Regions from separate parts of the Isoptericola sp. NPDC055063 genome, predicted to be linked through region 2. Evidence: riboswitches for the same ligand, from Rfam matches in the RefSeq annotation. Region 2 holds a riboswitch; the other holds the start of a gene.
What was found. Region 2 has a riboswitch for FMN ahead of ribD (bifunctional diaminohydroxyphosphoribosylaminopyrimidine deaminase/5-amino-6-(5-phosphoribosylamino)uracil reductase RibD). Riboswitches for the same ligand answer to the same signal wherever they lie in the genome.

Region 1: linked by a shared signal. The riboswitch ahead of ACWF41_RS16035 (nicotinamide mononucleotide transporter family protein) and the one ahead of ribD (bifunctional diaminohydroxyphosphoribosylaminopyrimidine deaminase/5-amino-6-(5-phosphoribosylamino)uracil reductase RibD) in region 2 are both predicted to bind FMN.

Annotation. Positions count from the first base shown of each region.
Region 1 is NZ_JBSGUW010000013.1:28,498-33,939, reverse strand. It holds gene ACWF41_RS16045 (GOLPH3/VPS74 family protein) at 1-160, opposite strand, end outside; gene ACWF41_RS16040 (HNH endonuclease signature motif containing protein) at 494-2,011, shown strand; gene ACWF41_RS16035 (nicotinamide mononucleotide transporter family protein) at 2,041-2,751, opposite strand; FMN riboswitch at 2,879-3,019, opposite strand; gene ACWF41_RS16030 (TetR/AcrR family transcriptional regulator) at 3,113-4,015, opposite strand; gene ACWF41_RS16025 (hypothetical protein) at 4,102-4,356, opposite strand; gene ACWF41_RS16020 (mycothiol-dependent nitroreductase Rv2466c family protein) at 4,405-5,055, shown strand; gene ACWF41_RS16015 (LLM class F420-dependent oxidoreductase) at 5,119-5,442, shown strand, end outside.
Region 2 is NZ_JBSGUW010000005.1:62,244-67,685, forward strand. It holds gene ACWF41_RS07605 (riboflavin synthase) at 1-446, opposite strand, end outside; gene ribD (bifunctional diaminohydroxyphosphoribosylaminopyrimidine deaminase/5-amino-6-(5-phosphoribosylamino)uracil reductase RibD) at 450-1,529, opposite strand; FMN riboswitch at 1,674-1,803, opposite strand; gene ACWF41_RS07615 (hypothetical protein) at 1,884-2,927, opposite strand; gene der (ribosome biogenesis GTPase Der) at 2,958-4,523, opposite strand; gene cmk ((d)CMP kinase) at 4,644-5,348, opposite strand; gene ACWF41_RS07630 (pseudouridine synthase) at 5,420-5,442, opposite strand, start outside.

The DNA.
Region 1 (5,442 bases), on a different contig from region 2:
CGTCCGCGCCCGCGGTCGTGGTGACCTCGACCCGGCCGTCCAGGGCGAGCTCGACGAGCAGGGCGCCGGCCAGTCGGTAGTCCAGCTGCAGGCGGTCGAGCCGCGGTCGGCCCGAGGCGTCGTCGTACGCGAGCAGCAGCAGGTCCTCCGCGATGATCACCCGTCGATCCTCGCGGACCGGGGCGCGGAGAGTCCAGGGTGCGGGGTGCAGAGCGCGAGAGTGGCGCGGGGATCGACGATCCGTCGGCACTCGTGACCACCGGACGCCGGGCGCCGGGCGCGGTCCCTAGTCCGTGTCCTTGCCCGCGGGCAGGTTCGCTCTGAGCGAACAGGCAGAGGGCGCCCGACGGCGGCGCACCGCGCGGACGCTGCGGGCTGCCTGTGGACGGCGGCGGCGCGGCACGAGCCCTTCATTCTTCGAACATGCGTTCGATAGCGTCGTCCGTGCCGGGCGAACGACCCGGCACGTGGCGGACGGAGGGGAGGGGGACCGATGATCGACGTGCTGGATCGTGCCGACGCGACGCTTCCCGCGCCCAGGTCGGGCGCCGACGACGTCACGTCGGCCCTGGTGCTCGTCGCGGCGGGCGTGGACCGCCTCGCGGCGGCGGTACTGGAGGGCGGGCTCGGCGAGCTCGACGGTCGCTCGGCCGCGGACGTCTCCCGGACGCTGCGCGCGCTCGGGCAGCGCCTCGACGCCGCACGCCTGCGCGTCCTGCCCGTGGTGGAGGGCGAGGGGTGGTGGGCGGTCGACGGCGCGCGCTCCTTCGCCCATTGGCTCGCCCTCGCCGAGGGGGTGTCCCCGGCCACCGCCCACCGGGACGTGCGGACGACACGCACCCTGCGCGACGTGCTCCCCGCGACGGCGTCGGCGGCCCTGGCCGGGGAGATCGGCGCCGACCACGTGCGCGCGATGGTCGACGTCGCGCCCACGTCCGAGGCACGACGCGCAGCGCTTGCGGCCGCCGTCGTCCAGCCGTCGCCGGAGGCTGATGCCCCGGAGGAGCCAGGGCCGGTGCCGGGCGTCCCGGCCGGCCCCACGGGGGAGGAGCTGCTCGTCTCGCTCGCCGATCGCCGGTCGGCGGGGCAGTTCCGCCGTCTCGTGAAGCGGTTCGCGCACGTCGCGGACCCGGAGTCGGACGAGCGCGGGTACGCCCGGGCGCGGGAGAAGGAGTTCCTGGAGGTCTCGCCCACCTGGGACGGCTACCACGTCGCCGGGTTCCTCACGCTGGAGCACGGCCAGGCGGTGCGCGCGGCGCTCGACGCGGTGGTCGGACGTCCGGCGGCCGACGACCCGCGGACGCCCACCCAGCGGCGCGGGCAGGGCCTCGCGGACCTCGCGCGCATCGCCCTCGACAATGCGGCGGTCGGTTCCGGGGCGTCCGTGCGCCCGCACCTCCAGGTCTCGGTGTCGTTCACCGAGCTGCAGGCGCTGGCCCGTGAGGTTCGCGGTGCGGACGGGGCCGACGGTCTCGTCGTGACCCGGGCCGGCGAGGGCGGCGCGACCGCGGGCACGCCCGCCGGGATCGACCCGCGGCGGCTTGCCGGCCCCGAGCAGGACTCGCTCCCGACGTTCCCCGACCATGACGCACCGCTGCCGCCCTCCTTGCTGCGCCGCCTGGCCTGCGACAGCGAGGTGACCCGGGTGGTGTTCGGTGCGGACTCGACGGTGCTGGACGTCGGGCGGTCGCGGCGCACCGTCACGGGGCAGTTGCGGCGCGCCGTGATCGCCCGCGACCGTCACTGCTCGTGGCCGGGCTGTGACGAGCCGCCGCAACGGTGCGAGGTGCACCATGCCGTCACGCACTGGGTGGACGGCGGGCGGACCTCCGTCGAGAACGCGGCCCTGCTGTGCTGGCACCACCACGATGTCGTCGACTCTCGGGGCATCACCATGCGATGGGACGCGGAGCCCGCACCAGGTGGGCGTGCGGGCACCCCGGAGGCCGGATGGGTGTTTCGCGACCGGCATGGCCGGCCGATCGTCGCCTGCCCGCGGGGGGCGACGTGACCGGCGTGCCGGGCCGCGCGCCCCGGGGCTCAGGCCGCGATCGTCGAGTCCGCGCCGGCCTTCTCGCGACGGTTCACGCGCCACCAGACGAAGAAGCCCGTCAGCGTGAACGCGCCGTAGAACACGTACATCAGGGCGGTCGCGTAGTACTGCGCCGACCAGAGCAGCGGCACGCCCACGAGGTCCACCGCCACCCAGACCAGCCAGAACTCGACCCAGCCCTTGGCCATGCCGTACGTGGCGATCAGGGATCCCATGAAGATCCAGGCGTCCGACCACACCGGCTCGTACGAGCCGAGCGCGCGGAACAGCGGGGTGAGCAGGAGGGTGCCGCCCACCATCACGACCACGATCCCGACGCGCTCCCGCCAGGACGCCCAGTGGGGGTGCACCGCGGTGCCGCCGTCGGCGGGGATCCGACCGTCCGCGCGGACGTCGAGTGCCGCGCGCTGGGTCCGTCGCCACTGCACCCAGCCGTAGACCGACACGATCAGGAACATCACCTGGCGGCCCGCCTGGCCGAGCATGTCCGCACGGCTGGAGTCGCCGAACCACGAGCCCATGAACACCGTGAACAGGAGCAGGTTCCCGACGATGCCGACGGGCCAGGCCCACACCTTGCGGCGCATGCCGCCCAGCGCGGACGCCAGGCCGAAGCCGTTGCCGACGATCTCGCGCCACGACATGTGCTGGTCGCCGATGGTCAGCGTGGCGTTGAAGAACGCGTCGATCGCGTCCATCGTTCACTCTCCCGGTCCGAGGGTGCGGCGTCCGGGGTGAGGGCTGACGGCCGCCGAGGCCGGGCCCGGGGCCCGCCGTCGACGACACGACGCCCGGCGGCACCCACCCGTGACCGGGCGCGTGCCGCACGTGCTTCCTCCCATCCGGACTTTGACCGTCGGCCCTGGAATCTCACCAGGTCAGCCGGCCCCACCTGCGTAGAGCAGAGGAGGCCGGGTCGCGGGCTGTCACCGCCGGCTCGGAATTTCACCGACCCCGGAGCACGTACGTGCGTGTTGTCTACCGCCGGAGGTCCCGGCGGCGTCCTGCACAACGCAGGATGCCACAGGCGCATTCCAGCGTGCGGTCAGAGGCGCGCGGTCACAAGAGGGCGTCGCGGACGGCGCGGGCCACGTCGTCCGGCCCCGCACCCGGCTCCAACACGGTGACGACGACACGTCGGCCGTCGGTGCCCGTGGTCGTCGTACGGCCACGGTCGGCATGGTCGGCACGGTCGGCACGGTCGACACCCGTTCCGGCAGCGTCGGCGCCGTCGCCGTCGGGGGCGTCGCGGTCGGCACGACCTGCTCGGGCGCCGTTGTCGTCGGTCACCGGGACCTCGGTCGCGGCAGCGAGCTGGTCGTCGGTGTGCGGGAAGGGGGCGATCGCAGCGCGTCGGAGGTCGGCGAAGGCCTCCTCCAGCTCGGGGCGCAGGTCCAGGTGAGGGTTGCGCAGCCAGCGCCGCAGGATGGCGTTGTGCACCGCGACGACGGACGCGGCGAACGCGATCGACATCGTCGTGGTGGAACGGTCCGGGGGGAGGGTGTCGCGCAGGTACGCGGTGAAGGCGCGCTCGTAGCGGTGCGTCGTGACGAGCTCCCGGTCGCGCAGCGCCGGCACCTGCTGCAGCAGCTGGTGGCGGGCGATCGACGTCTCGCGCTGCCCCACGTGGTGGTCGAACACGAGGCGGGCGGCCCGGCAGACCTCGAGGTACGGATCGGTCGTGGGGTCCCACGCACGCTCGGGCGCACGCCCGGACTCCTCGCTGGCGCGGGCCTCGGGCCGGGTCTCGGCGAGCATCACCACGACTTCCTCGAGGAGCAGCTCGTGGTCGGCGAAGACCACGTCCTCCTTGGAGCGGAAGCGGCGGAAGAAGGTGGCACGGCTGACGCGGGCCGCGTCGGCGATCTCCTCGACGGTGGTCTGCTCGTAGCCCTGCCGGGAGAAGAGGTCGATCGCGGCGTCGACGGCCTGGGCGTGGGTGTGCGTCCGGACGGCGGTCATGCCACGGAGGTTACTCCGGCCGAGGGCCCGCACCTGCTGGCGTCCGCCCGGCGGGGACCCTGTGTGGGGCGCCTGATCGGTCGGGCTCAGCGGCGTCGCGCGTCGGGTCCGGGCCCGGGCTCGTCACGCTCCGGTGCCCCGCGCCGCGGCTCGTCGAACCCGGCGTCCGCGGGGCGGCGCGTGCGCTGCAGGTAGCGGATCTCGCGGACGGCTACGGCGGCGGCGATGATGAACGGGATCCAGGCCCACATCCGCCCGCGGAGCACGATCGAGAGCATGGCGACGGCGACGGCGCACGCGCCGAAGACCGTCCAGACGCTCGACCACCGCACCCTGCGCACGGGGTGAGGCTACCGCGCCGCCCTCGCCGCCTGGGTAGGGTGGCGGGCGTGACTTCCGGGACCACCACCGCGCCTGAGACCACGCCCACCTCCTCGACCGCGCCGGTCGTCGACGTCTACGTCGACCCGCTGTGTCCCTTCGCGTGGATCACCTCCCGGTGGGCGCTCGAGGTCGCGGAGCACCGCGACGTGCGCCTCACGTTCCGGCTCATGAGCCTGTACCTGCTCAACGCGGGCCGGGACCTGCCGGCGGACTACCGAGCCAAGATCGATGGGTCACGCGGCATCGGCCGCGTCGCCGCCGCCGTCCAGACCGAGCACGGCCCGGAGGCGTTCAGCGCCTTCTACACGGCGGCCGGCACGCGGATCCATCCCGGCGGCCGGTCCGACCTCGACGCCGTCGCGCGCGAGGCGCTCGCGGAGGCCGGGCTGCCCGCCGAGCTGGCCGACGCCGCGTCGTCGGACGCCTACGACGCGGCCCTCGCCGTCTCGCACGAGGAGGGCATGAAGCCCGTGGGCGAGGACGTCGGTACGCCCACGATCCACGTCGACGGCGTGGCGTTCTTCGGTCCGGTGCTCACGCGCATCCCGCGCGGCGAGGACGCGGTGCGGATCTTCGACGGCGCGGTCGCGCTGGCGTCGTTCCCCGACTTCTTCGAGCTGAAGCGCTCGCGCACCTCCTCGCCGACCTTCGACTGACCGTCCGGCGCCGCGCCGGCCCCCCGCTCCTCCCAGACCCCCGCTCCACCCGAGAGGCGAACCATGACCCTCGACCTGCGTGTCTTCACCGAGCCCCAGCAGGGCGCGTCGTACGACGACCTGCTCGCCGTCGCGAAGGCGACCGAGACGCTCGGCTTCAGCGCGTTCTTCCGCTCCGACCACTACCTGGCGATGGGCGGCGACGGCCTGCCGGGGCCCACCGACGCGTGGACGACCCTGGCCGGCCTGGCCCGCGACACGTCGACGGTGCGGCTCGGCACCCTGGTCACGTCGGCCACGTTCCGGCACCCGGGCGTGCTGGCGATCCAGGTGGCGCAGGTGGACCAGATGTCCGGCGGCCGCGTGGAGATCGGCCTGGGTGCCGGC
Region 2 (5,442 bases):
AGGCTCACGCCGTCGACGGCGATCGAGCCCTGCGCCACGACGTACCGGGCCAGGTCGGCCGGCAGCGCTACCTCGACGACCTCCCACTGCGTGCCCGGCGTCCGGGCCAGGACGGTGCCGACACCGTCGACGTGCCCCTGCACGACGTGCCCGCCGAACCGCCCGTCCGCCGCGAGCGCCCGCTCGAGGTTGACGCGGTCGCCCGGGGCGCGGCGCCCGAGGCTCGTGCGGCGCAGGGTCTCCGCCATGAGGTCGGCGGTCCAGGTGGTGCGGCCGTCGTGCGCGCCGGTCCCCGCGACGGTCAGGCAGCAGCCGTCGACGGCGATCGAGTCGCCCAGGCGGACGCCCTCGAGCACCCTCTCGGCCGCGACGGTGAGTCGGGCCCCGTCGGCGTGCTCGCGCACGGCGACGACGGTGCCGAGCTCCTCCACGATGCCGGTGAACATGGCTCAGCGCTCCTTCCGCGGCCGCATGACGAGCCGCACGGTGGGGGTGTCGGTGGGGTCGGCCGGGTCCTGGGGCAGGACGGCCACGTCGAGCAGGTCGAGGCAGGCGGCGTCCGCGATGGTGCCGATCCCGAGGTCGGCGACGGCGGGGGCGCCGACGCCGAGCAGCACGGGCGCGACGTACGCGACGACGTCGTCGACGAGACCGGCGCGCCAGAAGGCGGCGGCGAGGGCGGGGCCGCCCTCGAGCAGCACGTGCCGGTGCTCGCGGTACCAGAGCAGGTCCAGCACCTCGTGCGGGTCGTGGGTGCGCAGGTGCATCACGGGCTCCCCCGCGGCCGCGGCACGGGCCAGCCGGGAGGTGGACGGCAGCTCGCGCAGCCCGACGACGACCCGCTCGGGCTGCGGGCCGGGCACGTGCCGCACGGTGAGGTCGGGGTCGTCGGCCAGCGCGGTGCCGGTGCCGACGACGACGGCGTCCGCGGCCGCGCGCAGGCGGTGCACGTCGTGGCGGGCCGCACGGCCGGAGATCCAGCGGGACGTGCCGTCGGCGGCGGCGGCCCGCCCGTCCAGGGTGCTCGCGACCTTCCAGGTCACGACGGGGCGGCCGAGCTCGAGCGCGCGGGTCCACGTGGCGTTGAGCGCGCGGGCCTCGTCGGCCAGGACACCCCCGACGACGTCGACGCCCGCGGAGCGCAGCCGGGCCGCGCCGCCCGCGGCGGCCGGGTTGGGGTCGTGCGCGCCGTGCACGACGCGGGCGACGCCCGCGTCCAGCAGCGCGTCCACGCAGGGACCGGTGCGGCCGTGGTGGTTGCAGGGCTCGAGGGTGACGACGGCGGTCGCACCGCGTGCGGCGGCGGGCCCCAGGCGCTCGGCGGCGGCGCGCAGGGCCTCGACCTCGGCGTGCGGCGTGCCCGCGCCATGGTGGTAGCCCTCGGCGATCGTCGTGCCGTCGGCGGCCAGGAGCACGCACCCCACGCGGGGGTTGGGCCCGGCGGCGGGGATCTGCGCGGCGAGCTCCAGCGCCCGGCGCATCGCGGCGCGCTCCGCCTCGGTGACGTCACCCGGCTGCGCCTGCTCCATCTGTCCTGCCCCTGTCGTCCGGTCGCGGACCCCGGGGTGCAGGAAGGCGGGGTCGGACGTGCTCGCGCCGGCCGGTCGCGCACCGCCACGACGAGTGGCAGGGGGCCCACAACGGGGCCCGGGGACGGACCGGACGGGGAGCCGTCGCGTGCGCTTCCCATCCGGACTTTGACCGTCGGTCCAGGAGTTCCACCTGGTCAACCGGTCACAGGCTGTGACCGGGTCGCGGACTTTCACCGCCGGCTCGGAATTTCACCGACCCCAGAGCACGCGAGCAATTCGCTCGTCATCGACGACCGTGCCACGCCCCGCGCCGCCCTGGCAAGCCCGGGTGGCGCATCTCACGACCGGCGCTCAGGCGGCGGGCGGCCGCGCCGTCCGCCGCTCGTCGTCCCGCCCGAGGGCGACGCCGAGGGCGACCAGGACCACCAGGTCCACGACGAGCCCGGCGACCGCCGCCCACTGCACGGCGCGGAACGCCAGGAGCTGCGTGACGAGCAGACTGACGAGGACGCCGCGGCGCACCCAGACCGCCCCGGCGCGGTGGTCGCGGGGGCCCACCAGCGTCCCCCGGACGACGCACGCGACGGTCGCGGCGACGGCCCCGAGGATGCCCGCGCCGACCCACGACGGCGCGTCGACCCCGCCGACCAGCACGCGCAGCCCCACCACCGACGAGGCGGTCGCGGTGCCCAGGACGGCGACCGTCACGGCCACGGCCGCCCACCGGTGCTCCATCGCGTCGGCGAACCACGCGGACGCGCGCCGCACGAGGGCGCGCACCGGGTCCGGGACGGCCACGTCGTCCGCCGGCACGGCCTCCACCAGCGCCGCGACCTCGTCGGCGGCCGGCTCCCCGCGGCCGCGCGCCACGAGGCCCCGGGCCTCCTCGCGCTCGGCGTCGGTGAACCCGCCCGCGACCCCGGCGACGGCGCGGTCGGTCGCCACCGCGAGGTACTCCGCGGGGTGATGGGCGCGCCGCCCGTGCAGCGCCTCGACGAGGAGCACCAGCACCACGACGACCGCGTAGATGAGGGCCGCCGTCGGCGCGTAGAAATAGTCGTTGTCGGAGGTGACGAACTTGCCGATCTCGTCCACGAACAGCCCGAAGCCGACCCCGCCGAGCACCGCGCCCACCGCACGCAGGGCCGGGCCCACCCACGAGAGCAGCACCACGACCGCGAGCGCCATGCCGAGCCCGCCCCACAGGACGTGCGCGACGTGGAGCCCGCCGCCGCCCACCTGCGGGTAGCCCGAGGCGGCGAGCAGGAACCGGGTCACCAGCACGGTCGCCACGGTGACGACGAGGAAGGTCACCAGGTGCCGCACTGCGGAGGTGTCGCGTGCCGCGCCGAGGCGCAGCAGGCGACCCCGGCGGCCGAGCGGTGCAGAACTCATCGCAGCCTCATCGCTGGCTCGTCGGCGGCGTCAGCGGCGCCGCTTCTCCCGCACCCGCACGCTGATCTCGATGGGCGAACCCTCGAAGCCGAACGTCTCGCGCAGGCGACGCTCGATGAACCGGCGGTACCCGGCCTCGAGGAACCCGGTCGCGAAGATGACGAATCGCGGCGGGCGCGTCGACGCCTGTGTGCCGAACAGGATGCGCGGCTGGCGGCCACCGCGCAGCGGGTGCGGGTGGGCGGCGACGAGCTCGCCGAGGAAGGCGTTGAGGCGGCCGGTGGGGATGCGGGTGTCCCAGGACTCCAGCGACGTCTCGAGCGCGCGCGTGAGCCGGTCGGTGTGCCAGCCGGTGCGGGCGGAGACGTTGACGCGCGGCGCCCACTGCACCTGCACCAGGTCCTTGTCGATCTCGCGCTCGAGGTACGGGCGACGGTCGTCGTCCATGAGGTCCCACTTGTTGTACGCGATGACGAGCGCGCGGCCGGCGTCGACGGCCTGCGAGATGACGCGCGTGTCCTGCTCCGTCATCGGCTGCGAGGCGTCGACGAGCACGACGGCGACCTCCGCCTTCTCGATCGCGGCCTGCGTGCGCAGGGAGGCGTAGAAGTCCGCGCCGCGCGTCTGGTGCACACGGCGGCGGATGCCGGCGGTGTCGACGAACCAGTACGGCACGCCCTTGATCTCGACGAGCTCGTCGACGGGGTCGCGGGTGGTGCCGGCGGTCTCGTCGACGACGACGCGCTCGGCGCCGGCGATCTTGTTCAGGAGCGACGACTTGCCGACGTTCGGGCGCCCGACCAGCGCCACGCGGCGCGGGCCGGCCGGCCGCAGCTCGCCGTGCTCGGAGACCTCGGGCAGCACCTTCATGGCGGCGTCGAGCAGGTCGCCGGTGCCGCGCCCGTGCAGCGCGGAGACGGGGTGCGGCTCGCCCAGCCCGAGCGACCACAGGTACGCGGCGTCCGCCTCGCCGGAGGGGCCGTCCACCTTGTTGGCGCACAGCACGACGGGCTTGCCGGAGCGGCGCAGCAGCTCGACGACGCGCTCGTCCGTCGACGTCGCGCCCACCGTCGAGTCGACGACGAAGATCACGGCGTCGGCGAGGGCGACCGCCACCTCGGCCTGCTCGGCGACCTTGGACTCGATGCCGGCGACGTCGACCTCCCAGCCGCCCGTGTCCACGAGGGTGAACTCGCGCCCGGACCACTCGCCCGGGTAGCTGACGCGGTCGCGCGTGACGCCCGGCGTGTCCTCGACGACGGCCTCGCGGCGGCCGAGGATGCGGTTGACCAGCGTCGACTTGCCGACGTTCGGTCGCCCGACGACGGCGAGGACGGGCAGCGGCGCCTCGCCGCTGCCGAAGCCCTCCTCGTCCCACTCGGCGTCGAGCAGGGCACGGTCGGCCTCGTCGAGCTCGAAGTCCTCCAGGCCCGCGCGCAGCGCGCGCTCGCGCGCCTCGTCGTCACCCTCGGACTCGAGGACCTCGGCCACCGCGTCGCGCGCGGGCTCCGCCGCCTCGGCGGCGTCCGCGGGTGCGGTGGTCGGGTCGTCGGTGGGCTCGGCAGCGGGCACGGAGCCGTCGGCGGGAGTGGTCATGGGCACCATTCTCCCAGGCCCGGCGGCGTGTCACGAACGAGACCCCCGTCACCCGGCCGGAAGGCCGTGCGACGGGGGCCGCGGCGGGCGCGCCGACAGGGGCGCCGTGCCCGGGTCGGGTCAGGCGGTGACCTGCGCGACGACGGCCAGGACGGCGTCGACCGTCTGGTCGAAGTCGAGGTCGGACGAGTCGACGGTCGCGACGCCGTCGGCCGCGACCTGGAACTGGCTGACCGTCGAGTCGTCGCGGTCGCGGCGCAGCACCTGGTCGCGCGTGGCCTCGACGGCGGAGGCGTCGGCCGCGCCGTGCACCTCGAGGGAGCGGCGGCGCAGGCGCGCCTCCTCGCTGGCGGTGAGCAACACGCGGGCGTCCGCGTCGGGGGCGACGACGGTCGTGATGTCGCGCCCCTCGGCCACGATGCCGTGCCCGTCCGAGAATCCGCCGGGCGCGTTCTCCGCCTCGATGACGGCGCGCTGGCGCCGGCGCAGCTCGGCGCGGACCTCGAGGTTGGTCGCCACCTGCGACACGGCGGTGGAGACCTCGGTGGTGCGGATCGCCTCGGCGACGTCGCGCCCGCCCAGGTGCACGGTCGGCGCCGCAGGGTCCACGCCCATGTCCAGCGGCATGGCCCGCACCGCGTCGGCGACGGCGGCCTGGTCGGCCAGGTCCGCGCCGCTCTCGACGCACCACAGCGTCGCGGCGCGGTACATGGCGCCCGTGTCGAGGTAGGCGAGCCCGAGCCGGGCCGCCACCGCCTTCGAGACGCTGGACTTGCCGGACCCGGAGGGACCGTCGACGGCGATGACGACCACGTGAGAGCTCACCTTCTGTTGTCGCGCGGCGGTACCGCGCGGGTTCTGCTGGGCGGGGAGGACGGGAGGACGGGGGCGTGACGTCACATGTCGACGTCGCGCATGA